Regions from separate parts of the Pseudomonas sp. PvP027 genome, predicted to be linked through region 1. Evidence: predicted binding sites of a transcription regulator. Region 1 holds the regulator's gene; each other region holds the start of a gene.
What was found. Region 1 encodes FliA, which starts transcription of late flagellar genes. Its sites were predicted from a motif close to CTAAAGTTTNNNNNNNNNNNGCCGNTAA; they were not measured.
Positions count from the first base shown of each region.

Region 1 (8,053 bases):
ACAGTTTCCGTATCGGCGCGCAGGAGCAGCTCAAGACCCTTGGGCGCATCCTCAACGTTCCGGTCACCCATGTCGATCCCGGCCAGTCTCTGGTTCAGGCGCTGGAACCGCTGCTGCGCAAGCGCGTGGTGCTGATTGATACCGCCGGGCTGCAGGCCAGTGATCCTGCGCTGCGCATGCAGCTGGAAAGCCTCGCCGGTCGCGGCATCAAGTCGCGCAACTATCTGGTACTGGCAACCACCAGCCAGAAGCAGGTGCTGACGGCCGCGTATCACAGTTACAAGCGTTGTGGCCTGGCCGGATGCATTCTGACCAAGCTTGATGAAACTGCCAGCCTTGGTGAAGTCCTGAGCCTGGCGATCAGTCACGAACTACCTGTGGCCTACCTCACGGACGGACCACGCATTCCTGATGACCTGCATACTCCGCGTCGTCATCAGTTGGTAAGCCGCGCTGTGAGTGTGCAGATGCAGGACGAGCCTAGCGAAGAAGCAATGGCTGATATGTTTGCTGACCTCTATCACACCCCTGGCAAGAGAGTGGGTTAAGTGATGGATATTATTGGAATGTCCCTGCGTCAACGGTCTGCCATGCAGTGTTCATTTGCGCATGTGCAGCCCTCGATGTGGTTTCGGTCTACGCAAGACAAGGTAAAGAAATAACATGGGCAGCATGCATCCCGTACAGGTTATCGCTGTGACCGGTGGCAAAGGTGGCGTCGGTAAGACTAACGTGTCAGTGAACCTTTCACTGGCCCTCGCCGAGCTTGGCCGTCGCGTCATGCTGCTGGACGCCGATCTGGGTCTGGCCAATGTCGACGTGCTGCTTGGGCTGACGCCCAAACGCACACTTGCCGATGTCATCGAGGGGCGTTGTGAGTTGCGCGACGTGCTGCTGCAGGGGCCGGGCGGGGTTCGAATCGTACCCGCTGCTTCCGGCACCCAGAGCATGGTGCATCTTTCGCCCGCCCAGCATGCCGGCCTGATCCAGGCGTTCAGCGAGATTGGCGACAACCTCGATGTGCTGGTGATCGATACGGCCGCCGGTATCGGCGAGTCGGTGGTCAGCTTCGTGCGCGCCGCTCAGGAAGTGCTGCTGGTAGTGTGCGACGAGCCCACGTCGATCACCGATGCCTACGCCCTGATCAAACTGCTCAATCGCGACTACGGCATGAACCGCTTCCGGGTGCTGGCCAACATGGCACAGAGCCCGCAGGAAGGGCGCAACCTGTTCGCCAAGCTGACCAAAGTGACGGATCGTTTTCTCGATGTTGCGCTTCAGTATGTAGGTGCCGTGCCGTACGACGAATGCGTACGCAAGGCGGTACAGAAACAGCGCGCCGTTTACGAAGCATTCCCGCGTTCCAAATGTGCACTGGCCTTCAAGGCCATTGCCCAGAAGGTTGATACCTGGCCGTTGCCAGCCAACCCGCGGGGTCATCTCGAGTTCTTCGTTGAGCGACTCGTTCACCAGACCAGTGCAGGGCCTGTGCAATGACTGCGAGCGGCTACCAGATGTACAGCAAGGCGTCCCGTAATTCGCAATACGAGTTGATCGAGCGCTATGCGCCTTTGGTCAAGCGTATCGCTTATCATCTGCTGGCGCGCCTGCCGGCCAGCGTACAGGTCGAGGATCTGATCCAGGCCGGTATGATCGGCCTGCTTGAAGTCTCCACCAAGTATGATTCCACCAAGGGCGCGAGTTTCGAGACCTATGCCGGTATTCGCATCCGTGGTGCGATGCTCGATGAAGTGCGCAAGGGTGACTGGGCGCCACGCTCGGTACACCGCAATACGCGCATGGTCAGTGACGCAATTCGGGCAATTGAAGCTAAAACCGGCCGTGACGCTAAAGATCACGAGGTTGCGGCCGAACTCCAGTTGAGTCTCGATGATTACTACGGGATTTTGAATGACACCTTGGGCAGCCGCCTCTTCAGTTTCGACGACCTGCTGCAGGACGGCGATCATGAAGGGCTGCACGAGGATGGCGCAAGCGGTTCGCTTGAGCCGTCGCGCGACCTGGAAGACGAGCGCTTCCAGGCTGCGTTGGCCGATGCAATTGCCAATCTGCCAGAGCGCGAGCGTCTGGTGTTGGCGCTGTACTACGACGAAGAGCTGAACCTCAAGGAAATCGGAGAGGTTCTTGGGGTCAGCGAATCTCGGGTCAGTCAGTTACACAGCCAGTGCGCAGCTCGTTTGCGAGGGCGTTTGGGGGAGTGGCGAGCGCGTTGACAGGCAACGTGCGGTCTATGGCCGCGCGTTGACTGCAAGCCGGCTGTGCAGAGCGTTACGTGGTAACAGGATGGACCCGTCGGAAGCCTGTCAGGCATTGCCTTGATGGGCTTGTTTCTCAGGTCCTTGCCTGTTGTTGTGCCAAGCCCGTCGTCGTTTCGTACAGCCGGGGGTGTGCTGTGCCAGTATTGAGTGAACAGCGTGTTCAGGTGCTGAACGCGTTAAAGACTGCTTGGAGGTCGAATTGGACAAGAACATGAAAATCCTCATCGTTGATGACTTCTCAACGATGCGGCGGATCATCAAGAACCTTTTGCGTGATCTGGGGTTTACCAACACATCGGAAGCGGATGATGGTCTGACCGCATTGCCGATGCTGCAGAGCGGTGCCTTTGACTTTCTGGTGACGGACTGGAACATGCCTGGCATGTCCGGTATCGATCTGCTGCGCGAAGTCCGCAAGGACGAACGCCTCAAGAGCCTTCCCGTGCTGATGGTCACTGCCGAAGCCAAGCGTGAGCAGATCATTGAAGCTGCCCAGGCCGGGGTGAACGGTTATGTAGTCAAGCCATTCACCGCCCAAGCCCTGAAAGACAAGATCGACAAGATCTTTGAACGCGTCAATAGCTGATGCAAGCCGCGAGGGCGCTATGGATAACAATGATTCGATGGCCGACTTTGAGTCGACCTTAAAGAGACACGCGCAGGAACTTGTCACCAGCCTTGAAAAAGGTCGTTTCGGCGACGCTGTGCAACTGATCCACGAACTCAACCAGACACGCGACCGCGGCCTTTATCAGGAAGTGGGCAAGCTGACTCGTGAGCTGCACAGTGCAATCGTGAACTTTCACATTGATCCGCACATGCCTCAGGCCGAGGAGGTGTCGCAGATCACGGATGCTACCGAACGCCTGTCGTATGTGGTGAGGCTGACCGAGAATGCGGCCAACCGCACCATGGACCTGGTGGAGGAAAGCACGCCGGTCATGAACGGCCTGAGTTCCGACGCCAAGGCGTTGAGCGACGACTGGGGACGTTTCATGCGCCGCGAAATCGGTGCCGAAGAGTTCCGCGAGCTGGCCAAGCGGGTCGATGGTTTTTTGACGCGTACCGAAAAGGAGACCCATCAGGTTTCCGCACATCTCAACGACATTCTGCTCGCCCAGGATTACCAGGACCTTACCGGTCAGGTCATCAAGCGCGTGACACAACTGGTCACCGAGGTCGAGAGCAATCTGCTCAAACTGGTGCTCATGGCCAGCCATGTCGATCGCTTCGCAGGCATCGAACATGACGAAGAATCCATCCTCGCTGAAAAAGATCCTAAAAAACATCTCGCTCAGGGTGAAGGTCCGCAGATTCATGCCGATAAACGTGAAGACGTCGTATCCGGACAGGATGATGTAGACGATCTGCTATCGAGCCTCGGCTTCTAAGGTCTGTTGACGGTTAATTTTAGGGAGCACCCCATGAGCTTCGGCGCCGATGAAGAAATCCTTCAGGATTTTCTGGTAGAGGCCGGCGAAATTCTGGAGCAGTTGTCAGAGCAATTGGTCGAGCTGGAAAGCCGACCGGATGATGCTGATCTGCTCAATGCAATTTTTCGCGGTTTTCACACTGTAAAAGGGGGCGCCGGCTTCCTCCAGCTCCATGAGCTGGTGGAGTGCTGCCACATCGCCGAAAACGTGTTCGACATCCTGCGCAAGGGTGAGCGTCGCGTTGATTCCGAACTGATGGACGTGGTCCTTGAAGCACTGGACACCGTCAACAGCATGTTCGGTCAAGTACGTGAACGGACTGACGTGACTCCGGCGACGCCAGAACTGCTGGCCGCGCTGGCGCGTCTGGCCGAGCCACAATCCGCCGACGAGGTCGCGGCTCCCGAGCCAGAGCCCGAGCCGGTGGTTGAAGTCCAGGCTGCTGCGGTTGCAGTGCCAGCGGCCGGCGACGAGATTACCGATGATGAGTTCGAGCAACTGCTCGACTCGCTGCACGGCTCAAGTCCGGTGTCTGCCGCGCCAGCACCAGCGTCGGCACCAGCGGCCGCGCCGGCCGGTGATGAAATCACCGACCAGGAATTTGAATCCCTGCTTGATCAGTTGCATGGCAAGGGCAAGTTTGCGGCCGACGCTGCAACCGCTCCGGCCCCCGCACCTGTAGCGCAGGGCAGTGCAGAGCCTGCCGGTGACGAGATCACTGACGACGAATTCGAAGCGTTGCTCGATCAACTGCACGGCAAAGGCTCGTTTGATGCCGCAGTAGCTGCGCCTGTCGCTGCTGCAGCTGTAGCCGTTGCTGCCAAGGCACCTGGTGCTGCTGCATCGGACGAAATCACCGATCACGAATTCGAAAACCTGCTCGACGAGTTGCACGGCAAGGGCAAGTTCGAGCCTGAGGCGATTGTTGCCAAGGCGCCTGCTCCGGCGGCCGCAGCGGCTGCACCGGCACCACCTGTTGCCAAGCCTGCTCCGGCGCCTGCTGCGAAAGCCGAACCGGCCAAACCCGCTGCGGCTCCAGCCCCGGCGCGCGCTCCTGTACCCAGCGGTGAAAAGCCGGTGGCGACAGAAGCCGAAACCACGGTTCGTGTCGATACCGCCCGATTGGACGAGATCATGAACATGGTCGGCGAGCTGGTGCTGGTACGTAACCGCCTGGTGCGGTTGGGTCTCAACAGCGGCGATGAAGCCATGTCCAAGGCCGTTTCCAACCTGGATGTGGTGACTGCCGATCTGCAGACTGCGGTGATGAAAACCCGCATGCAGCCGATCAAGAAAGTCTTCGGTCGCTTCCCGCGTCTGGTTCGTGACCTGGCTCGCCAGCTCAAGAAAGAGATCAACCTGGAGCTGGTCGGTGAAGAAACCGATCTCGACAAGAACCTTGTAGAGGCGCTTGCCGATCCGCTGGTCCACTTGGTGCGTAACGCGGTCGACCACGGTATCGAAACGCCGGAAGAGCGCGAAGCCACGGGCAAGTCCCGCGGCGGTCGGGTGATCCTCTCGGCAGAGCAGGAAGGCGATCATATCCTGCTGTCGATTTCCGATGACGGCAAGGGCATGGACCCTAATGTACTGCGCTCCATTGCTGTGAAACGCGGCGTCATGGACAAGGATGCAGCCGATCGGTTGAGTGACACCGATTGCTACAACCTGATCTTCGCGCCGGGCTTCTCGACCAAGACCGAGATTTCCGATGTGTCGGGTCGCGGTGTGGGCATGGACGTGGTCAAGACCAAGATCTCCCAGCTCAACGGCTCGATCAACATCTACTCGACCAAGGGCCAGGGTTCGAAGATCGTCATCAAGGTGCCGTTGACCCTGGCGATCATGCCGACCCTGATGGTGATGCTGGGCAATCAAGCCTTCGCTTTCCCGCTGGTCAACGTCAACGAAATCTTCCACCTGAACCTGTCGACTACCAACGTGGTTGATGGCCAGGAAGTGGTGATCGTACGTGACAAGGCCTTGCCGCTGTTCTACCTCAAGCGCTGGCTGGTCAGTTCGGCGGCTCACGAGGAGCAGCGCGAAGGGCACGTGGTGATCCTCACGGTCGGCACCCAGCGCATCGGCTTTGTCGTCGATCAACTGGTCGGTCAGGAAGAAGTGGTCATCAAACCGCTGGGCAAGATGCTGCAAGGTACGCCGGGCATGTCGGGCGCCACCATCACCGGTGACGGTCGCATCGCCTTGATTCTCGATGTACCCAGCATGCTCAAGCGTTACGCCGCACGGCGTATCTGAACCCGGGGTTGCGGGCAGCCTGGCTGCCTGCGGCACCTATTGGAGTGTTTATGGCAGTCAAGGTCCTGGTGGTGGATGATTCCGGTTTTTTCCGCCGCCGCGTTACGGAAATTCTTTCTTCGGACCCCAACATTGTAGTTGTCGGCACCGCCACCAATGGCAAGGAAGCGATTGAGCAGGCGCTGGCGCTCAAGCCGGATGTCATCACCATGGACTACGAAATGCCGATGATGGATGGCATTACGGCAGTTCGCCATATCATGCAGCGTATCCCCACCCCGGTATTGATGTTCTCGTCGCTGACGCATGAAGGTGCGCGTGTGACGCTGGATGCTCTTGACGCCGGTGCGGTGGATTTCCTGCCCAAGAATTTCGAAGATATCTCTCGCAACCCGCAGAAGGTCAAGCAGCTGCTGTGCGAGAAAATCAACAGTATTTCACGCAGCAACCGTCGTTCCAGCGGGTTCGGTTCAGCCAGTGCAGCCCCGGCGGCACCGGCTGCGTCGACGTTGTCCAGCCGCGCATCGGCGCCAGCCCCTGCACCTGCCAGGGCGGCGCCGTCACGCACTGCGACCCCTGCTGCGGCTGCGGCAGCTCAGGCCCATCATGCGCCGGCGCACCCGACAACTTCCGGCACAGCCAAGCGCAAGGCCTACAAGCTGGTGGCCATTGGTACCTCGACAGGCGGCCCGGTCGCGCTGCAACGCGTACTGACCCAACTGCCAGCCAATTTCCCGGCACCTCTGGTGCTGATTCAGCACATGCCTGCGGCGTTTACCAAGGCATTTGCCGAGCGTCTCGACAAGCTGTGCAAGATCAGCGTCAAGGAAGCCGAAGACGGCGACGTGCTGCGTCCCGGCCTCGCGCTGCTGGCACCGGGTGGCAAGCAAATGATGGTTGACGGACGCGGTACGGTGAAGATTCTGCCGGGCGACGAGCGCCTCAATTACAAGCCCTGCGTCGACATCACCTTCGGCTCTGCCGCCAAGTCCTATGGCGACAAAGTGCTTTCGGTGGTCTTGACCGGTATGGGGGCTGACGGCCGCGAGGGCGCACGACTGCTCAAGCAGGCCGGCAGTACCGTGTGGGCGCAGGATGAAGCGAGCTGCGTGATTTATGGCATGCCGATGGCCATCGTCAAGGCTGAACTCGCGGATGCGATCTACAGTCTCGACGACATCGGTCGGCACCTGGTAGAGGCCTGTCTCTGATGGATGTACTGAGCCTTATCGGTCTGATTCTGGCGTTTGTCGCGATCATTGGTGGCAATTTCCTCGAAGGCGGACACCTCGGTGCCTTGCTCAATGGTCCGGCGGCGCTGATCGTGGTGGGCGGTACACTCGGCGCTTCGCTGTTGCAGTCGCCGATGAACGCGTTCATGCGCGCCATGAAGATCATCCACTGGATCATTTTCCCGCCACGTATCGATCTGCCCGGCGGTGTCGACCGGGTCATCGGCTGGAGCATGACCGCCCGCAAAGAAGGCTTGCTGGGTCTGGAAACCGTAGCCGATTCCGAACCCGACGGTTATGCCCGCAAGGGCTTGCAACTGTTGGTCGACGGTGCCGAGCCGGCAGCGATTCGCAGCATTCTTGAAGTCGATTTCATCACTCAGGAAACCCGCGATATCCAGGCTGCGAAAGTATTCGAAAGCATGGGCGGCTACGCTCCGACCGTGGGTATCATCGGCGCCGTCATGGGCCTGATTCATGTCATGGGCAACCTGGCTGACCCCAGTCAACTGGGCAGTGGTATCGCTGTGGCCTTTGTCGCCACGATCTATGGCGTGGCCATGGCCAACCTGATCCTCCTGCCCGTGGCGAACAAGCTCAAGGCCATTGCCCACCGTCAGGCGCGCTATCGCGAGATGTTGCTTGAAGGTCTTTTGTCCATCGCCGAGGGTGAAAACCCGCGCTCCATCGAACTCAAGCTGCAAGGCTTCATGGAGTAACAGCGTATGGCTCGCCGTCGTCAGGTCGAAGAACACGAAAATCACGAACGCTGGCTGGTGTCGTATGCCGACTTCATTACTTTGCTGTTCGCGTTTTTCGTGGTGATGTACTCGATTTCCTCGGTCAACGA
Region 1 is NZ_JAFIBK010000001.1:5,165,423-5,173,475, forward strand. Features, by position in the region: gene flhF (flagellar biosynthesis protein FlhF) at 1-548, shown strand, start outside; gene fleN (flagellar synthesis regulator FleN) at 664-1,497, shown strand; gene fliA (RNA polymerase sigma factor FliA) at 1,494-2,234, shown strand; gene JOE33_RS22510 (chemotaxis response regulator CheY) at 2,491-2,865, shown strand; gene JOE33_RS22515 (protein phosphatase CheZ) at 2,885-3,670, shown strand; gene JOE33_RS22520 (chemotaxis protein CheA) at 3,704-5,971, shown strand; gene JOE33_RS22525 (chemotaxis response regulator protein-glutamate methylesterase) at 6,022-7,182, shown strand; gene JOE33_RS22530 (flagellar motor protein) at 7,182-7,922, shown strand; gene motD (flagellar motor protein MotD) at 7,929-8,053, shown strand, end outside.

Region 2 (8,053 bases), 2.5 Mb from region 1:
ATGATTTCCTTGTCGGGTGTGATGCCCAGGTCGCGAAGGATCTCCGGCATGTCCTGGCGAATACGCAGGTTGCGCGCCTTGTCCATGCCCGCCGTCCACTCGAAATTGACGGCGCCGGGTATGTGTCCGCCTTTGGCTGCGACCACTTTCTCGCCCGAATACTCGGTTGGCGCGCGGGCATCCCAGATCGCCAGGTCGGCGGCGCCCAGACGGCTTTGCAGGTACTCACGCGTGGCGGTAGGTTCGTCGTGCAGCGTCAGCGTTACCGGGGCATCGGCAGCAGGCGGAACGTCAGTGCTCAGCGGTAGCAATTGCGCTTCCCAGGCCAGCAGCCCACCGTCCAGGTAGTGATAACGGCTGTGGCCGATGACATCCAGCAGCCAGATGAAACGCCCGGCCCAGCCGCCGCCTTCGTCGTCGTAGACGACATAGACGGCGTCGGGGTTGTGGCCCAGCTCGCCGAACAAGTGCTCAAGACTCGCAGTGTCGGGCAGCAGGCCGGGGGCAGGAGGCTTGCCCAGTTGTGTACGTTTCGGATCGACGAAGCGGGCACCGCGAATGTGCCCGGCTTCGTAGCGAGCGCTGCTGGTCAGATCCACGAGGATCAGTTCCGGGGCGTCTAGACGCTCAAGCAGATCGTTGGGTTCGATGACCAGCGACAAGCCAGTGAATGCGGACATTTGCAGCCTCCGATGAAAGGAAAGGGGCGAATTGTACGCCAGGCCTCATGCTTTGCGATGACTAAAGATGCCCAGTGCCCGTTCAATACATTGCGCGGTTTTTCCGAATGCCTGAACGGAAATTTCCGACAAGGCCCCGCCGCCCTGGTCGGCGACCACCAGCAGCATCACTTTGCCGTTGTTGCTCAGCGAGCGAATCAGCCAGTGCTGGCCGCTGAACAGGGTTTTCAGCTGCGGCGGCAGCAGGGCGGCAAATTGCGCACTGTTGGCGGGCGTCATGCGTAACTGCGTCGGCTGGGTCAGCAGGCGTTGCAGCACGGTGCTTTCCTTGATGAACAGCTGCAAGGCCGCGGCATCCTTCGGCAGTCCCGCAGTCTGATTGACGCGCAGCACAGTCGCGGTCTTGTCCAGCATCAGCAGCATGACCCGCTCCATGCCGCACGACATGAAGGCGTCGCGCGCCGAGGTGGTCAGGTGCATGGCGTTGATGAACGGGCTGGGATCCTGCAGCAGCTCGGCGCATTGCTTGCGCCACAGTTGCAGGGCGTCGGCCGATGGTGGTGGTGCAGGTTCATTGTCGCGCCTTACACGGCGCGCGTCCCACGGCCAGATCAGCGATTCGGCCGGGTGCCAGATGTCTTTTTCCGCATGGATGCGTGCGCTGCTGGCGGCATTCTGGTGCGCCTGTTGCTGTACTTCGCTGATCGACTGTTGCAGGTACAGGCTGGTCAGCCGTTTCCAGCGCAGGCAGTGCGGGCTGTTCCAGGCATTTTGCGCGGCCAGCGCCAGGCCATTGCCCAACAACACGGTATTGGCTGGCTGATTCAGCCAGCGTCGCAGGTTGGGGTTGTCGTCCATAAGTTGTTGCTGGTGCAGCGGGCTGTGTTCTTCGCGGGCGATGCGCAGCGCCTTGGCCAGATCGCGTCGCTCGTTGATCAACAGCTTATAACCGCGCGTGACCCAAATCGGCAGGCGCCAGAACTCGGCGAGTGCCAGGCACAATTCCAGCAGGTTGACGCCAAACAGCTCTTTTTCCACGGCAACGCTGGAGTGGCCTTTGTGAATAACCCGCAGTTCCAGTTCTTCAAGCAGCTTCGGATAGGCCAGCGCCATCGGCCACAGCGGCGACAGAAACAGCAAGCTGCCCATGTGGATGTCCTGCCAGAGTCGCGCAAGGCGGCTGGCAAACAGGCCGTTGGCCTGTTGCGTGGCGTGCTGGCTGACCAGAATCAGTTGGCGATAGGCCGCAGGAATGTCTTCGGGCGGTTTGGCCGGCAAACGGCCCAGAAGGACTTCGGTACGCGCCAGACCCAGGCGGTTGATCGCAATTTCGAGGCTCTCGGCCTGCTCGGTCAAACCATGGGTGTGATGGTTGGCCTCGCGCATCACGCTCAGCACCAGCGCAGGACTTTCCTGCATCATTTCGGCGATTTCACGCAGCGAGCGACGACTGTCGTTCAGTGCGGCGCGGACGTGCCCATGATTTACGGCAGGGACCGGCAACGCGATGCCGTCAAGCAGTTTGACCCAGGCATCCAGCGTCTTCGGAACGAGGTGATGTGCTGCGTGTTCTGTCGGCATTCGAGGGCCTGTGCGGCTGATTATCTAAGCTGGGAAATCGCCAGTGTACGGGGCGCTGAGGCCATTTTCCTCCTTTTACGGAGGCGGATAAATGGGTTTTTCAAAAGAACCGGCTATAGTCTCGCCCAGTTAGGCCGATAAGGAGAAGAAGAGATTCAACAACTTCCGGACTGTCCCTGAACCCGACTCAGTAAAGTATTTTTTCCTATGGCTAAAATCATCGGCATCATTGTCGTTATCGCAAGTGTCCTCGGCGGATATGTGCTCTCCCATGGCAAGATCATGGCGCTGTTCCAGCCCTACGAGGTCTTGATTATCGGCGGTGCTGCACTGGGCGCGTTCCTCCAGGCCAACCCTGGCTACATGTTCATGCACGTGTTCAAGAAGTCGCTGAAGATGTTCGGTACGCGCTTCACTCATGCCTATTACCTCGAAGTGCTGGGGCTGGTCTACGAAATCCTCAACAAGAGCCGCCGCGAAGGCATGATGGCGATTGAAGGCGATATCGAAGACGCTGCCTCCAGCCCGATCTTCGCCAAATACCCGGGTGTCCTCAAGGATGAGCGCATGACTGCGTATATCTGCGACTACCTGCGCATCATGTCGTCCGGCAACATGGCCCCCCACGAGTTGGAAGGTCTGTTCGACATGGAACTGTTGAGCATGAAAGAAGAGCTCGAGCATCCATCCCACGCCATTACCGGTATCGCCGACGGTATGCCCGGCTTCGGTATCGTGGCTGCGGTACTGGGTATCGTGGTGACCATGGCATCGCTGGGTTCGGGCGACAAGGCTGCGATCGGTATGCACGTAGGTGCGGCGCTGGTCGGCACATTCTTCGGTATTCTCGCGGCCTACGGTTTCTTCGGTCCTCTGGCCACCAGCCTTGCGCACGATGCCAAGGAAGAAATGAACGTCTACGAGAGCATCAAGGCGTCGCTGGTGGCCTCGGCCTCCGGCATGCCGCCTTCGCTGGCTGTCGAGTTCGGCCGCAAGGTTCTCTATCCGCTGCATCGCCCCAGCTTCAGCGAGCTGGAACAAGCGGTTCGCGGTCGCTAAGTCATGGAAAATAATCAGCCGATTATCATCAAGCGCGTAAAGCGCTTTGGTGGCGGACATCACGGCGGTGCCTGGAAAATCGCGTTTGCCGACTTCGCGACCGCGATGATGGCGTTCTTTCTGGTGCTGTGGCTGATGTCGTCTGCTACCCCCGAGCAGTTGCTCGCGGTCGCCGGGTACTTCAAGGACCCGGTCGGTTTCTCGGACAGCGGTTCGCCGTATGTGATCGATCTGGGCGGTTCGCCGGAGATGTCGCCGAACCAGACGCTGAACCCTGAGGTAAAGACTACGCCATCGCCGGATACTGTGCCGATCGAGGCGGAAACTGCCGAGACCAAGGCTGAAGCGGTGGAGCAGGAGCGTCTGGAGATGCTGCTCCAGGAATTGCAGAACAAGGTCCAGGAAAATCCGCAACTGCAGAAATTCAAGGACCAGATTCTGTTCGAGATCACTCAGGACGGCTTGCGTATCCAGATCATGGATGCTGAAAACCGGCCGATGTTCGACTCGGGAAGTGCGCGCCTCAAGCCTTATTTCGAAGACATTCTGCTGGCCTTGGCTGACACCATCAAAAGTGTGCCGAACAAGGTCAGTATCAGTGGCCATACCGATGCGACGCCTTTCGTGGGCAGTGGCGGGTTCGGCAACTGGGAGCTGTCGGCCAACCGTGCCAACGCTGCACGCCGCGCACTGGTAGCGGGGACGTATCCGGATTCACAGGTGGCCAGGGTAGTGGGGTATGCGTCGTCTGCTCTTTATGACCACCAGAACCCGACCAACCCGATCAATCGCCGCATCGATATCGTGGTACTGACCAGAAAGGCCCAGCATCGCATCGAGGGCGATCAGAACTCCGGTGGTGCGCCAGCCACACCAGCCACGCCGGCAGCACCATTGCCGGCGACACCGGCGGTGCCTGCTGCTCCGGGTGCTTCGACAACTGCGCCGCCCGATCCGCAGGCCTACGCCCAGCCGCACGAGATCCGGCAGAAGCTGAACATCTTTGACGATGGCAAGTTGCGGGTCGAGCCGGCTCAGAACTGAGCTGCCACGGGTACAAAAACGCCGCGATCATCGCGGCGTTTTTGCGTGCGGCGTTCGGTCTCAGTAGCTGTCTTGCGGCAGGCTGGCAATGATCGAGCGGTAGCTGTTCATGCGCTGCTGTTGCACGCGGCCGTCTTCAAGCCCCTTGAGCAGGGCGCAGCCCGGTTCGCGGTCATGCTTGCAGTCACGAAAGCGGCAGGTGCCGATCAGATCGTTGAACTCGATGAAACCTGCCTCTACATCAGCACGGCTGACGTGCCCCAGGCCGAATTCACGGATGCCCGGCGAGTCGATCAGATCGCCGCCGCGCGGGAAGTGGAACAGGCGGGCGGTGGTCGTGGTGTGTGTGCCCTGGCCGGAGACTTCGGACAGCGGGCCGACCCGAGTGTCCGTTTCCGGCAACAGGCTGTTGACCAGCGAGGACTTGCCGACACCGGACTGGCCGACGAACACGCTGATGTGCCCGTCAAGCTGGCTTTGCAGGCTCTGCATGCCGTCACCGTGGTGCGCGGAGACTTCCAGCACCGGATAACCCAGCGTGCGGTAGACCGCCAGCAGCGCGTTGAGCGCGGGCGCATTCTGTTCGTCGATCAGATCGGCCTTGTTGAGCAGCAGCAACGGACGAATCCCGGCATGCTCGGCGGCCACCAGATAGCGGTCGATCAGGTTGGCATGCGGCTCGGGCATCGGCGCGAAGACGATCACGATCAGGTCGACGTTGGCAGCCACGGGCTTGAGCTGGCCGCGTGAATCCGGGCGGCGCAGTTCGGTGGTGCGAGGCAGTTGCGCGACGATGACGCCAATGCCCTGATTGCCGGCGCGCCATACCACGCGATCACCGGTCACCAGTGCAGGCAGGTTGGCGCGCAGGTGGCAGCGAAAGACCTGACCGGTCGCTTCGCCTTCCTGAGCCTCGACTTCGACCTGTACGCCGAAGTGAGCGATCACCAGGCCCGTCTGCTCGGGGCCGAGGTCGCCACCCTCGAGTGTTTCAAGCGTAGCGGACTCGCGTTTTGCCGCGCGGGCAGCACGCTCGCCCTGAATTTTTTCGATGCGCCAGTTCTGACGACGATTGAGTTGGCGTTTGGCCATGGGTGTTCCGATGTGATGTAACCGATGAATTAGGCAGTACGATTGATCGGCAGGAGTCTAGCACGGCAGGGTGAGCTAAACTGCGCGCCTACGCTGAGGAGTCGACACATGCAGAACAAGCAGAACCTGATCTGGATCGATCTGGAAATGACCGGTCTTGACCCTGATACCGATGTCATTATCGAAATGGCCACGATCATCACCGATAGTGAGCTGAACACCCTGGCCGAAGGCCCGGTGATCGCTGTGCATCAGAGCGACGAGACGCTGGCGAAAATGGATGAGTGGAACACTCGCCAGCACGGCGGTTCGGGCCTGACCCAGCGCGTGCGGGAAAGTACTGTCAGCATGGCTGAGGCGGAGGCGCAGACCCTCGAGTTCATCAAGCTGTGGGTGCCAGAGCGCAGTTCGCCGATCTGCGGCAACAGCATCTGCCAGGATCGCCGCTTCCTGTATCGCCACATGCCGGCGCTGGAAAACTACTTCCACTACCGCAACCTGGATGTCTCGACCCTCAAGGAACTGGCTGCGCGCTGGTCCCCCGAGCTGAAATTCAAGAAAGGCAGCACGCACCTGGCGCTCGATGACATCCGCGAGTCGATTGCCGAGCTGCGCTATTATCGTGAGCACTTCATCAAGGTTTGATCGAGACTGGCGCGTGCAGTGAATAATCTTCGCTGCACTCTTTCAGTGCGTTGGTCGGCTGGTTAGACTGCGCGCCTTTGTCGCAGAGTCGCCGCCATGTTGCTGATGCTTTATCTGATCGCTATCACTGCTGAAGCCATGACGGGAGCCCTGTCTGCGGGGCGGCGCGGGATGGACTGGTTCGGCGTGGTGCTGATCGCCTGCGTCACTGCGCTGGGTGGCGGTTCGGTCCGCGACGTGCTGATCGGTCATTACCCGCTGACCTGGGTCAAGCACCCGGAATATCTGGTCCTGACCAGTGTGGCGGCGCTGGTGACGATCTTCATCGCGCCATTGATGCGTCACCTGCGCTCACTGTTTCTGGTGCTCGATGCGCTGGGGCTGGTGGCCTTTACCCTGATCGGCTGCATGACCGCGCTGGAGGCCGGACACGGTGTGCTGATCGCGTCAGTGTGCGGCGTGATCACCGGGGTTTTCGGCGGCATCCTGCGTGACATCTTCTGCAACGATATCCCGCTGATCTTCCGCCGCGAGCTTTACGCCAGTGTGTCTTTTCTGGCCGCGTGGTGTTTTCTACTGTGCCAGTACCTGCAGTTGCCGAACGAGCAGGCGGTGTTGATCACCCTGTTCGGCGGCCTGCTGCTGCGCCTGTTGGCGATTCGTTTCCGCTGGGAAATGCCCAAGTTTGTCTATAAAGACGAGCCTTGAGGCAGGCGCATAGCGTAGGCACGATAGTTGGAGAATTATCGTTCCTTACGCTCCAGCGTGGGAATGCCTTTCGTGACGCTCCGCGTCACACGTCTGCGCCGCGCTGCAGGGTTAAAGCGGCGCCACGCCATGCCTCTGCAGCGCCCATTCCACATGTTCCCTGACCAGTTCCGACGGGTAGTCGCGCCGTGCTTGCAGGGCCTCGATCACCGGGATGGTGGAGGGCGCGTTGCCCAGCCCCACCGCCAGGTTGCGTAGCCAGCGTTCATAACCCGCCCGGCGCAGTGGTGAGCCCTCGGTGCTGCCGAGGAATTTCTCTTCATCCCAAAGGAACAACTCGGCCAGCCCCGCGTTGTCCAGATTGTGGCGCGGCTGAAAGTCGCTCTGCTCGGTGGGGCGGGCGAAGCGGTTCCACGGGCAGACGATCTGGCAATCGTCGCAGCCGAACACCCGGTTGCCGATCAGTGGCCGCAGCTCTTCGGGGATCGCCGTCTTCAGCTCGATGGTCAGGTAAGAGATGCAGCGCCGCGCGTCCAGTACGTAAGGCCCGATAAACGCCGCCGTCGGACAGATGTCCAGACAGGCCGTGCAGCGCCCGCAATGTTCGGTTGCATGAGGTGCGTCGACCGGCAACGGGATATCGACAAACAGTTCGCCAAGAAAGAAGAAGCTGCCTGCCTTGCGGTTGAGCACCAGCGTGTTCTTGCCGATCCAGCCCAGCCCGGCCTGTTCGGCGATGGCCTTTTCCAGCACTGGCGCGCTGTCCACGAAGGCCCGGAAGCCAAACGGCCCGATGGCCTGCTGAATACGCTCGGCCAGTTGTTGCAGGCGCTTGCGGATGAGTTTGTGATAATCACGGCCCAGCGCGTAGCGTGAGACATAGGCTTTTTCCGGTTCGGTCAGGCGTTGCGCCATTTCGGTGTCGCCCGGCAGATAATCCATACGCAGCGACACCACTCGCAGCGTTCCCGGCACCAGCTCATCCGGGTGGGAACGTTTGCTGCCATGGGCTGCCATATAGTCCATTTCCCCGTGATAGCCTGCATCGAGCCAGCGTTGCAGGTGCTGCTCGTGCTCTGCCAGGTCCAGGCCGCTGATCCCGACTTCCTGAAAGCCCAGCTCACGCCCCCACGCCTTGATTGAGACGGCAAGGGCGGCAAGATCATCGGAAGTTGGAAGTACAGCAGTAATAGCGGACATGCGCAGAGAGAAACCGGGGCCAAGGTGCGTATAATTCTGCCAGA
Region 2 is NZ_JAFIBK010000001.1:2,669,652-2,677,704, reverse strand. Features, by position in the region: partial or broken gene JOE33_RS25790 (rhodanese-like domain-containing protein) at 1-680, opposite strand, end outside; gene JOE33_RS11280 (HDOD domain-containing protein) at 726-2,261, opposite strand; gene motA (flagellar motor stator protein MotA) at 2,469-3,320, shown strand; gene motB (flagellar motor protein MotB) at 3,324-4,364, shown strand; gene rsgA (small ribosomal subunit biogenesis GTPase RsgA) at 4,425-5,456, opposite strand; gene orn (oligoribonuclease) at 5,565-6,101, shown strand; gene JOE33_RS11255 (trimeric intracellular cation channel family protein) at 6,198-6,809, shown strand; gene queG (tRNA epoxyqueuosine(34) reductase QueG) at 6,921-8,009, opposite strand.
Region 2: a site for FliA is predicted at 2,375-2,402, ahead of motA (flagellar motor stator protein MotA). Genes of this name have one in related genera too.

Region 3 (8,053 bases), 120 kb from region 1:
CTAAAATGTCAACGTATTGATGTTGATCGACATCAAAATGGTCGATGCCGATCGTGCTCAGATTCTGAAGGGGGTCTGGAGAACATCAACGTAAGGAGTACGGGTAAATTGCATGCACACCGTCGAAACCGCTTCTGCGCAAGCACAGTCACGACGGCGGTTGTTTAGCGATTGGGTGGAGGCAGTGCGTCTGTTTTCAGTCTGACGGCGTGAGCACGGCGCTCGTCATCAATTGAAGTATCGACTCGGCAGAGGGAATAGGGGGGTTATTCGTCTTTCTGTCGATGGTCAGGGAAGCGTAGCCGTGTGCGGTGCTCCAGGCGAGGAAGGTGCGCTGTTCAAGCAGTTCCGGCTCGGGCTCGCTACCGTATTTCGCTATCCAGGCATTGCGTATCGACTGGCGGAGCACTTGCAGCGCACGTTCACCCGATGTGAGAAGCCGGGGCAACGTGCGGTTTACACCCGAGCCAAACATCAACCGGAAGTGTTCCGGGTAACTTTTGGCGAAACTTACGTAACCAATGCCGCAACCCAGGAGGGTGTCGTCCAGTTCCTGTTGCACGGCAATGATGACGTCGGCCATGCGCTCGTACCCATCGGCCACCACCTCCGCCAGCAGGTTTTCCAGAGAGCCGAAATGGTGGGCGGGGGCAGCATGAGAGACATTCGCCCGTCTGGCGCACTCGCGCAGTGACATGCCGCGGGCTCCCGATTCCCCCACGATATCCCAGGCGGCCTGACGCAGGACGGCGGGCAGATTGCCGTGGTGGTAGGTCCGCGGGGCGTCTGAAGTCGACATTTAAGGCTCCCTATCATGAAACAAAAGTTATATTCCCGTCGGCTCAGCCTATCTTGTCAGTGACAAGATAGGCTGTTCTAATGGTGCCAGATCATCTGACGGGCGTGGGGAATACCGATGAGCGACATCATCAAAAGGCTTCGACTACTGACGCTGCGCGGCACGTTCACGCTGATCAGCCGTATTCTACCGGGCATCACTGGAAGATATCTCGCTCGACGTTTTGTGACTCCACAGGCATCCGGACGTGCCAAGGCTGCCGAAATCCTGAGTAAGGCGACGGATATGCAAACCGGTAGCCTTGAGCTGGACGGCATCAGAATTGCCACCTATGTCTGGGGCGACCCTGCCAGCCAGCCGTACGTGTTGCTGGCCCACGGCTGGTCAAGTTACGCGCTGCGTTTTATCGGATGGGTTCCGCTACTGCGCTCCATGGGCTACGCCGTGGTGGGGTTCGATCAGCCCGCGCACGGGTTGAGCGCAGGCAGCATCAGTCATATGACCCAGTTCGTGGCGGTGCAGCAGCACGTGAGACGCCATTTCGGAAAGCCTGCGGCGGTCATAGCGCATTCACTGGGCGCTTCATCCATTGTTTTTGCTGAGGAGCCGCAGTGGAGCCCTGAGCGCTTCATCCTGATTGCGCCGTTCCTGGCACCTGCGGACAGCGTACTTCAACAGTTCGATTCAGTCGGTGTTGCCCATAAGGTATTCAAGCCTTTCGAGGGCGTCCTGCATTCGCTGACCGGTCGCCGCTTCGCGGATTACGACGCCAGTCCGCGACTGCCGCTGCTTGATCGTCCCGCCCTGATCATTCATGACCGCCGTGATCGTGAAACGCCGTGGGAAAAGGGTGCTCGTTTTGCAGAACTATGGCCGGGCGCGCGTCTGTTTACCACTGAAGGGCTTGGCCACAATCGGCTGATTGATCATCCGTCGGTTATTGCGGAAGCGATGAAGTTTCTGAAACCGGATCATCATTAACGGCATCCGCAACGGATGGCCTTTCCAACGCTTCCACTCTAAAGCGTCTACACGCAGCTTCATGAAATCCGTATGTGCCAGCTGGATCTGGCTCGTTCAATTGCAAGATGAATAACGGAAGCCAGGTGCGTTTCCGCTCATCACGAGCTGAGCTTCTTTTAAAAGTCCTGACGTAGCCGGACAGGCGGGTCAGTGTCTTCAGAAGTTGGAGGCCGCTATGGGTTTTAATAATTTTTCCGATGAATTGGCGGTGCTTGAAATCGTCCGCAGCGCGAACTTCGTTCGGCCTGGAAAGTTGACGTCTGGTCAAATTTATCTCGCACTGATACGTCTTCAATCAGACGTTCCGGCGGCCGGGGAGTTTATGGCAATGATTGATGAGCTGGTCAAAGAGGGGCTGCTGGTTTCAGCCGCTGTGCTGGAGCACGACATCTCGTTTCCCTATGTCCAGCACATTGTTCTCGGTGTTACCGAAACAGGTGCGGCCGTACTGGAAAACCTGAGCTTTCAGGCTGACCTTTTTTACATGTGATCGGCGGAGCCGTTCCAGCTACAGCGTCAGGAAAGAACCGACAGTGATGCAATAGTCGCAGCCGTCAGTCCCGGACTGACGAACCTCACTTGCCCTGCACCCTGTGTCGCGCGTAGAGCACTGCTGTTCCGCCGGAAGCCGCACGGGCCTGTAGCTCGAACGTTTGTGGATAGCCTTTGATCAGATCGCTCAGTTTCTTGTAGCCATGAGTACGAGGATCGAACTCAGGGCGCAGTTTGGTGATGTTTGTGCCAATGGCGCCCAAGGGTGCCCAGCCGTCTTCATCAGCAATATCGTCCATTATCTTTGCGATGAAGCCCACGGGGGCTTTGGGTTTCTTGCTCGGCTCGGTTGCCACCGATTTCACGTTGCTCGGTGTTGCAGTTGCATCGGGCGTAGAGTCTCCGCTGGCCGGGGTGGTGATCTCTTCACGAAGCAATTCGATGTAGATGAACTTGTCGCAGGCCGCCACAAATGGTTTGGGTGTCTTTTCTTCGCCAAAGCCATAAACGGTCAGGCCTTCCTCACGCAAACGCGAAGCCAGACGTGTGAAGTCACTGTCGCTGGACACCAGGCAGAACCCGTCGAAACGACGCGTGTAGAGCAAGTCCATCGCGTCGATTATCAACGAGCTGTCAGTCGCATTCTTGCCTTTGGTGTAGGCGAATTGCTGGATGGGCTGAATGGAGTAGTCGAGCAGAACTTTCTTCCAGCCGCCGAGTTGCGGGCCGGTCCAGTCACCATAGATGCGCTTGACGCTGGCCACGCCGTATTTGGCGATCTCTTCGAAAAGGCCTTCTACGATAGCCGCTGGCGCATTGTCGGCATCAATCAGCACTGCCAAGTGCTTTTGAGCGCTGTTGGGGTTTTGAACGGCCATGGATCACCCTCGTACGAAAGCATAACCATACCGTCAAAACGAGAGATTGGCGCTATTCCCCGATATTTATGCAAGGCAGGCCGCTGCCGAAGCTTTCCGGCAGCGGCCTTGGCACGTCAGATTCGGAAACTGCCCACCAACTGCGTCAGCCGGGTGGACTGCTGTTCAAGGTCAGTGCACGCGCGCAGGGTCGCGTTCAGGTTCTCTACGCCTTGCTGGTTCAGCGTGTTGATCTCGGTGATGTCCACGTTGATCGCTTCCACGACGGCGGTCTGCTCTTCGGTGGCAGTCGCCACTGACTGGTTCATGCCGTCGATTTCGCCAATCCGATCGGTGACGTTCTCCAGACTTGTCACGGCCTTGTTGGCAATCTCGACCGTTTCAATGCTCTCACGCTGGCTTTCATTCATGATCGCTACGGCTTCACGGGCACCGGATTGCAGTTGCTCGATCATCTCCTGCACTTGGCTCGCTGATTCCTGGGTTCGATGTGCCAGGCTGCGGACTTCGTCGGCGACCACGGCAAAACCTCTGCCGGCTTCACCCGCACGCGCGGCCTCGATGGCCGCATTGAGGGCCAGAAGATTGGTCTGTTGGGAGATGCCGGTAATCACGTCCAGAATCTGGCCGATGTTGGCTGTCTTGGTGTTCAGCGTTTCGATCTGCTCGCTTGCGCTGCTGATTCGTTTGGAAAGACGGCTCATGGCCGAGATGTTCTGCCCGACTACGTCCTGCCCGTCCGACGCCAGCGTCCGTGCATCGCTGGAGTGACCCGACGCACGCGCGGCGTTCTGGGCGATCTCCTGCGTTGCGGCGCCCAGTTCATTGATGGCAGCGGCGACGCTGTTGGTGCGGTGGGACTGTTGATCGGAGTTGAGCATCGACGAGTTGGATGCAGTCAGTACCCGCTGTGCAACTTCATTGAGCTGCACGGTGGAGGAGGCGACTTCACGCATCGAGTCATGGATTCGCTCTACAAAGAGGTTGAAGCCATTACCCAGATACCCGAACTCGTCCTGGCTCTCGATGATCAGGCGCTTGGTCAGGTCACCTTCGCCGGCAGCGATATCGTGCATGGCACGGCCCATCAGGTTCAGTGGCCGCAGCAGAACGCCCAGGAGCATGCCCAGCAGCAGGATGATCAGTACCACAGCAATCACAGTGGCCACGATGGCCGAGTTTCTGAACTCGCCCAGCGCCGCGTAAGCCGTGTTTTTATCCATCGCCACGCCAACGTACCAGTTGACCGAGGGCAGGCCGTCCACGTGCGCGAAGGTAAGGATCTGCGTCTTGCCGGCAAACTCGCTTTCACTCAGGTCTTGCGACAGCTTCGGTGTTTTCGCCGGGTAGACTTCGGCCAGCGTCTTCATCACCAGGGAGGTGTCCGGATGAACCAGGATGCGGCCATTCGCGTCGACCAGGAACGCGTATCCGTCGCCGTGCAACCGAAGTGAGCTGATCATCTTCACCAGAATTTCCAGGCTCAGGTCGCCGCCAATCACACCGGCCACGCCAGACTCACCCTTGATCGGTGTGGCAAGGGTCACGATCAAACCCTTGGTCACGGCGTCCAGATACGGCTCGGTGAGGATGGTTTTGCCGGCGCGAACGGCATCGACATACCACGGTCGGGTTCTGGGGTCGTAATCGGCCGGCATGTCATCAGGCGGCTGGGTGACGAAAGAGCCATCACTTCTGCCCTGGTAAATGCTCATGAAGGTGGCGATCAGCGTAGGTTGGCCAAGCACCCGATTCTGCTCTTGCGGGGACTGAGGCGAAGATGCGTTTTCCGCCAGGCTCTCTACCAGAAGAATTCGTCCTGAAAGCCAGTTACGGATATTGCCGGCGGTGCTTTCGCCTGTCTGGTTCAGGTTCTCCTTGAGTTGCATGCGCAATGTATTGCGCTGCAGATAGTCGTTATAGAAGGTGAACAACGTGAATGCGGCGATCACCACCAGGGACGCCGCCAAGAGGATTTTATGGCTGAATTTTAAAGATTTTCTCATGCCGATATGAGCCTTTAGATATTACTCGGAAATGATGTACTGCGAGCGCAACGGCGTTTTATCGGCTGGCAGGCTGATTAATGAATGCCGATCGTCATATGAATGAGTGCGCACAAAGCGACAGCACGCATTTCTAAAAGCGACGCAGCGTTTTTCACGATGTTTTGATAACGTCACGAAAGCAAAAATGAAGTGCATGGAACGCATTCAGCGCGCGTTTTCAATGTATACCTCTCTGCAACGTTTCACGTTTCCTGCGCTTTGCGGTCCTTTATGGGGATAGAAGACATGAACCGTTCACCAGGTGGCACAGGTACGTCGGCAAGAGTGGTCTTCAATTGGCGTGAATCAAGCGAGGTTTCAAGTGATCGCCAGGCGTAAATTCAGCGACGCAATGCAAGGAAAAAACCTTCGCTTTCTGCAAGAGGAAAAACATGAGTCCAGGCGGCAAACGCGTGCCGGTTTTCTTCTGCTGGAGCATTTTTCGCTACCTGCTTTCACTCAGGTGTTGGACGCCATTGTCACGGCCAATCTGCTGCGGCGGGATCTGTTTTCGACCATCACGCTTGGTCTTGGCGAAGGCGAGGTGGTCAGTGACCTCGGGCTGGTGATCCGCCCGGATGAGCTGTTTGGGCGAGCCAGCCTTGCAGGACTGGACCTGCTGGTCATCTGCGGAGGCTATCGCACCGAGTTGAAGGCAAGCGATAACCTGATCCGCTTATTGCGCGACGCGGCCTCTCAGGAGGTAATCCTGGCAGGACTATGGAACGGCGCCTGGTTTTTGGGGCGGGCCGGTTTGCTGGATGGCTACCGATGCGCGATCCACCCGGAGCATCGACCCGCTCTCGCGGAGATCGCCAGCGTGGGCCAGGTCACGAGTGAGGCGTATGTCGCAGACCGGGACCGACTGACCGCCTCAAGTCCGACAGGCGCCTATCATATGGCGCTGGAGTGGATCAAAGGTTTGCATGGCAAGGCGCTGGTAGAGGGGATCGAAGACATCCTTTCATTCGAGGAGTCCAGATACCGGCGTATCAAAACCTCGCCGTTACTGTCCGTGAGCGCTCCGTTGCGCGAAGTGATTCGACTCATGGAGTCGAATCTGGAGGAGCCTTTGGAAATGGAAGAGCTGGCCGTTTATGGGGGCCGTTCGCGACGTCAGCTTGAGCGATTGTTCAAAGAGCAGTTAGGCACTACCCCGCAGCGCTATTATCTGGAACTGCGCATCACCGAAGCTCGGCGGTTGCTGCAGCACACTGAGTTGTCTCAAACCGAAGTGCTGGTGGCGTGCGGATTTGTATCGCCGAGTCATTTCAGCAAGTGTTACAGCTCCTACTTCGGTTACCGCCCCTCTGCGGAGAAAAGGCGTGTCAAATAGTCGAGTGGGCGAACATCACAATGATGTTCATCATTACGCGTTGTGGCATGAAAGTGCTTACTTACCACTTGCCTGTTGTTCCGACGCTTCGTGCTCTGCATACCACCGTGCATAAGGCGTATTTTTCACCTTGCGCCGATTGAAATCCTCGGCGCCATCGGTCCACCAGACTTCACCACGCTCGCCCAGTGCAACTTTGGCCTTGTCGACACTGGCTCGCGCCGTCTTCAGGGCTGCCGGGTCTTCGGAGGCCTTGGCGGCTTTGACTGCACGACGTGCAGCCATCAGCTCATCCACCAGATGCTGGCGAACGTCGTCGCTCAAAGAGGGATTGGAGCACCGCCAGAGTTGCCCTTTGACCACAAAATACCGGCCATCAGGCGTGGTCGGGTTCACCCTACGAATATCCGCGGGCGACCGCGTCAGCGCCGATCAGGCCTGTCACTCGCCCGGCCAGCGTGTCCAGCCCGAACGGCTTGGTCAGTACCTGCGTGCAAGGCCGCAGGTGGCAATCGTCCAGCACCGAAGTCTTGGCGTAACCGGTGATGAACAGGGTCGGCAGGCCGGGTCGACAGTCACCGGCGGCATCGGCCATTTCCCGGCCGTTCATGCCGCCTGGCAAGCCTATATCACTGATCAGCAGGTCGATGCGGGTATCCGACTGCAGGATCTCCAGGCCTGATTGTGCGTCAGCGGCTTCCAGGCATTTGTAGCCCAGACCGCTGATGACTTCGGCGACGAGCATCCTCACCGAGGGTTCGTCATCCACGATCAGAACGGTTTCACCGGTGTGATGCGGTGGTTCTTCGATGACTTCCGGTTCAACGGCGCGGGGAGCATTTTCAGCGGTGTGGCGTGGCAGGTGCATGACCACGCTGGTGCCCTGGCCTTCGACCGATTCGACGCGAATCTGCCCGCCGGACTGACGCACAAAACCATACACCATCGACAGCCCGAGACCGGTGCCTGCACCGATGGCCTTGGTGGTGAAGAACGGTTCAAACGCTTTGGCGGCGATGTCCGGACTCATGCCGATGCCCGTGTCGGTGACCCGTATGCTCAGGTGCTCGCCGGCAGGAATGCCATGATCCGGGTCGGTGCACTCTTCAAGGGACGCATTGGCAGTCTCAATGACAATGCGCCCGCCGTTGGGCATCGCGTCGCGGGCATTCAGGCACAGGTTCAGCAGCGAGCTTTCCAGCTGAGCGTGGTCGATCAGCGCGGGCCACAGGTCATTTTGCGCGATGACCTTTATGTCTATCTCCGGGCCGACGGTACGGGTGATCAACTCTTCCATGTCATGAATCAACCCGTTGACGTCGGTGACTCTCGGCGACAGTGTCTGGCGTCGTGAGAACGCCAGCAGACGGTGGGTCAGCGACGCCGCGCGGCGTACCGCGCCCTGGGCGACCGATACGTAACGGTCGACGTCGCCGACGCGGCCCTGGGCCAGTCGTTTGGTGATCAGTTCCAGGCT
Region 3 is NZ_JAFIBK010000001.1:5,046,682-5,054,734, forward strand. Features, by position in the region: gene JOE33_RS21995 (TetR/AcrR family transcriptional regulator) at 197-799, opposite strand; gene JOE33_RS22000 (alpha/beta hydrolase) at 917-1,780, shown strand; gene JOE33_RS22005 (hypothetical protein) at 1,998-2,312, shown strand; gene JOE33_RS22010 (NYN domain-containing protein) at 2,398-3,192, opposite strand; gene JOE33_RS22015 (methyl-accepting chemotaxis protein) at 3,309-5,198, opposite strand; gene JOE33_RS22020 (GlxA family transcriptional regulator) at 5,593-6,576, shown strand; gene JOE33_RS22025 (hypothetical protein) at 6,634-6,972, opposite strand; gene JOE33_RS22030 (PAS domain-containing sensor histidine kinase) at 6,974-8,053, opposite strand, start outside.
Region 3: a site for FliA is predicted at 5,257-5,284, ahead of JOE33_RS22015 (methyl-accepting chemotaxis protein). Genes of this name have one in related genera too.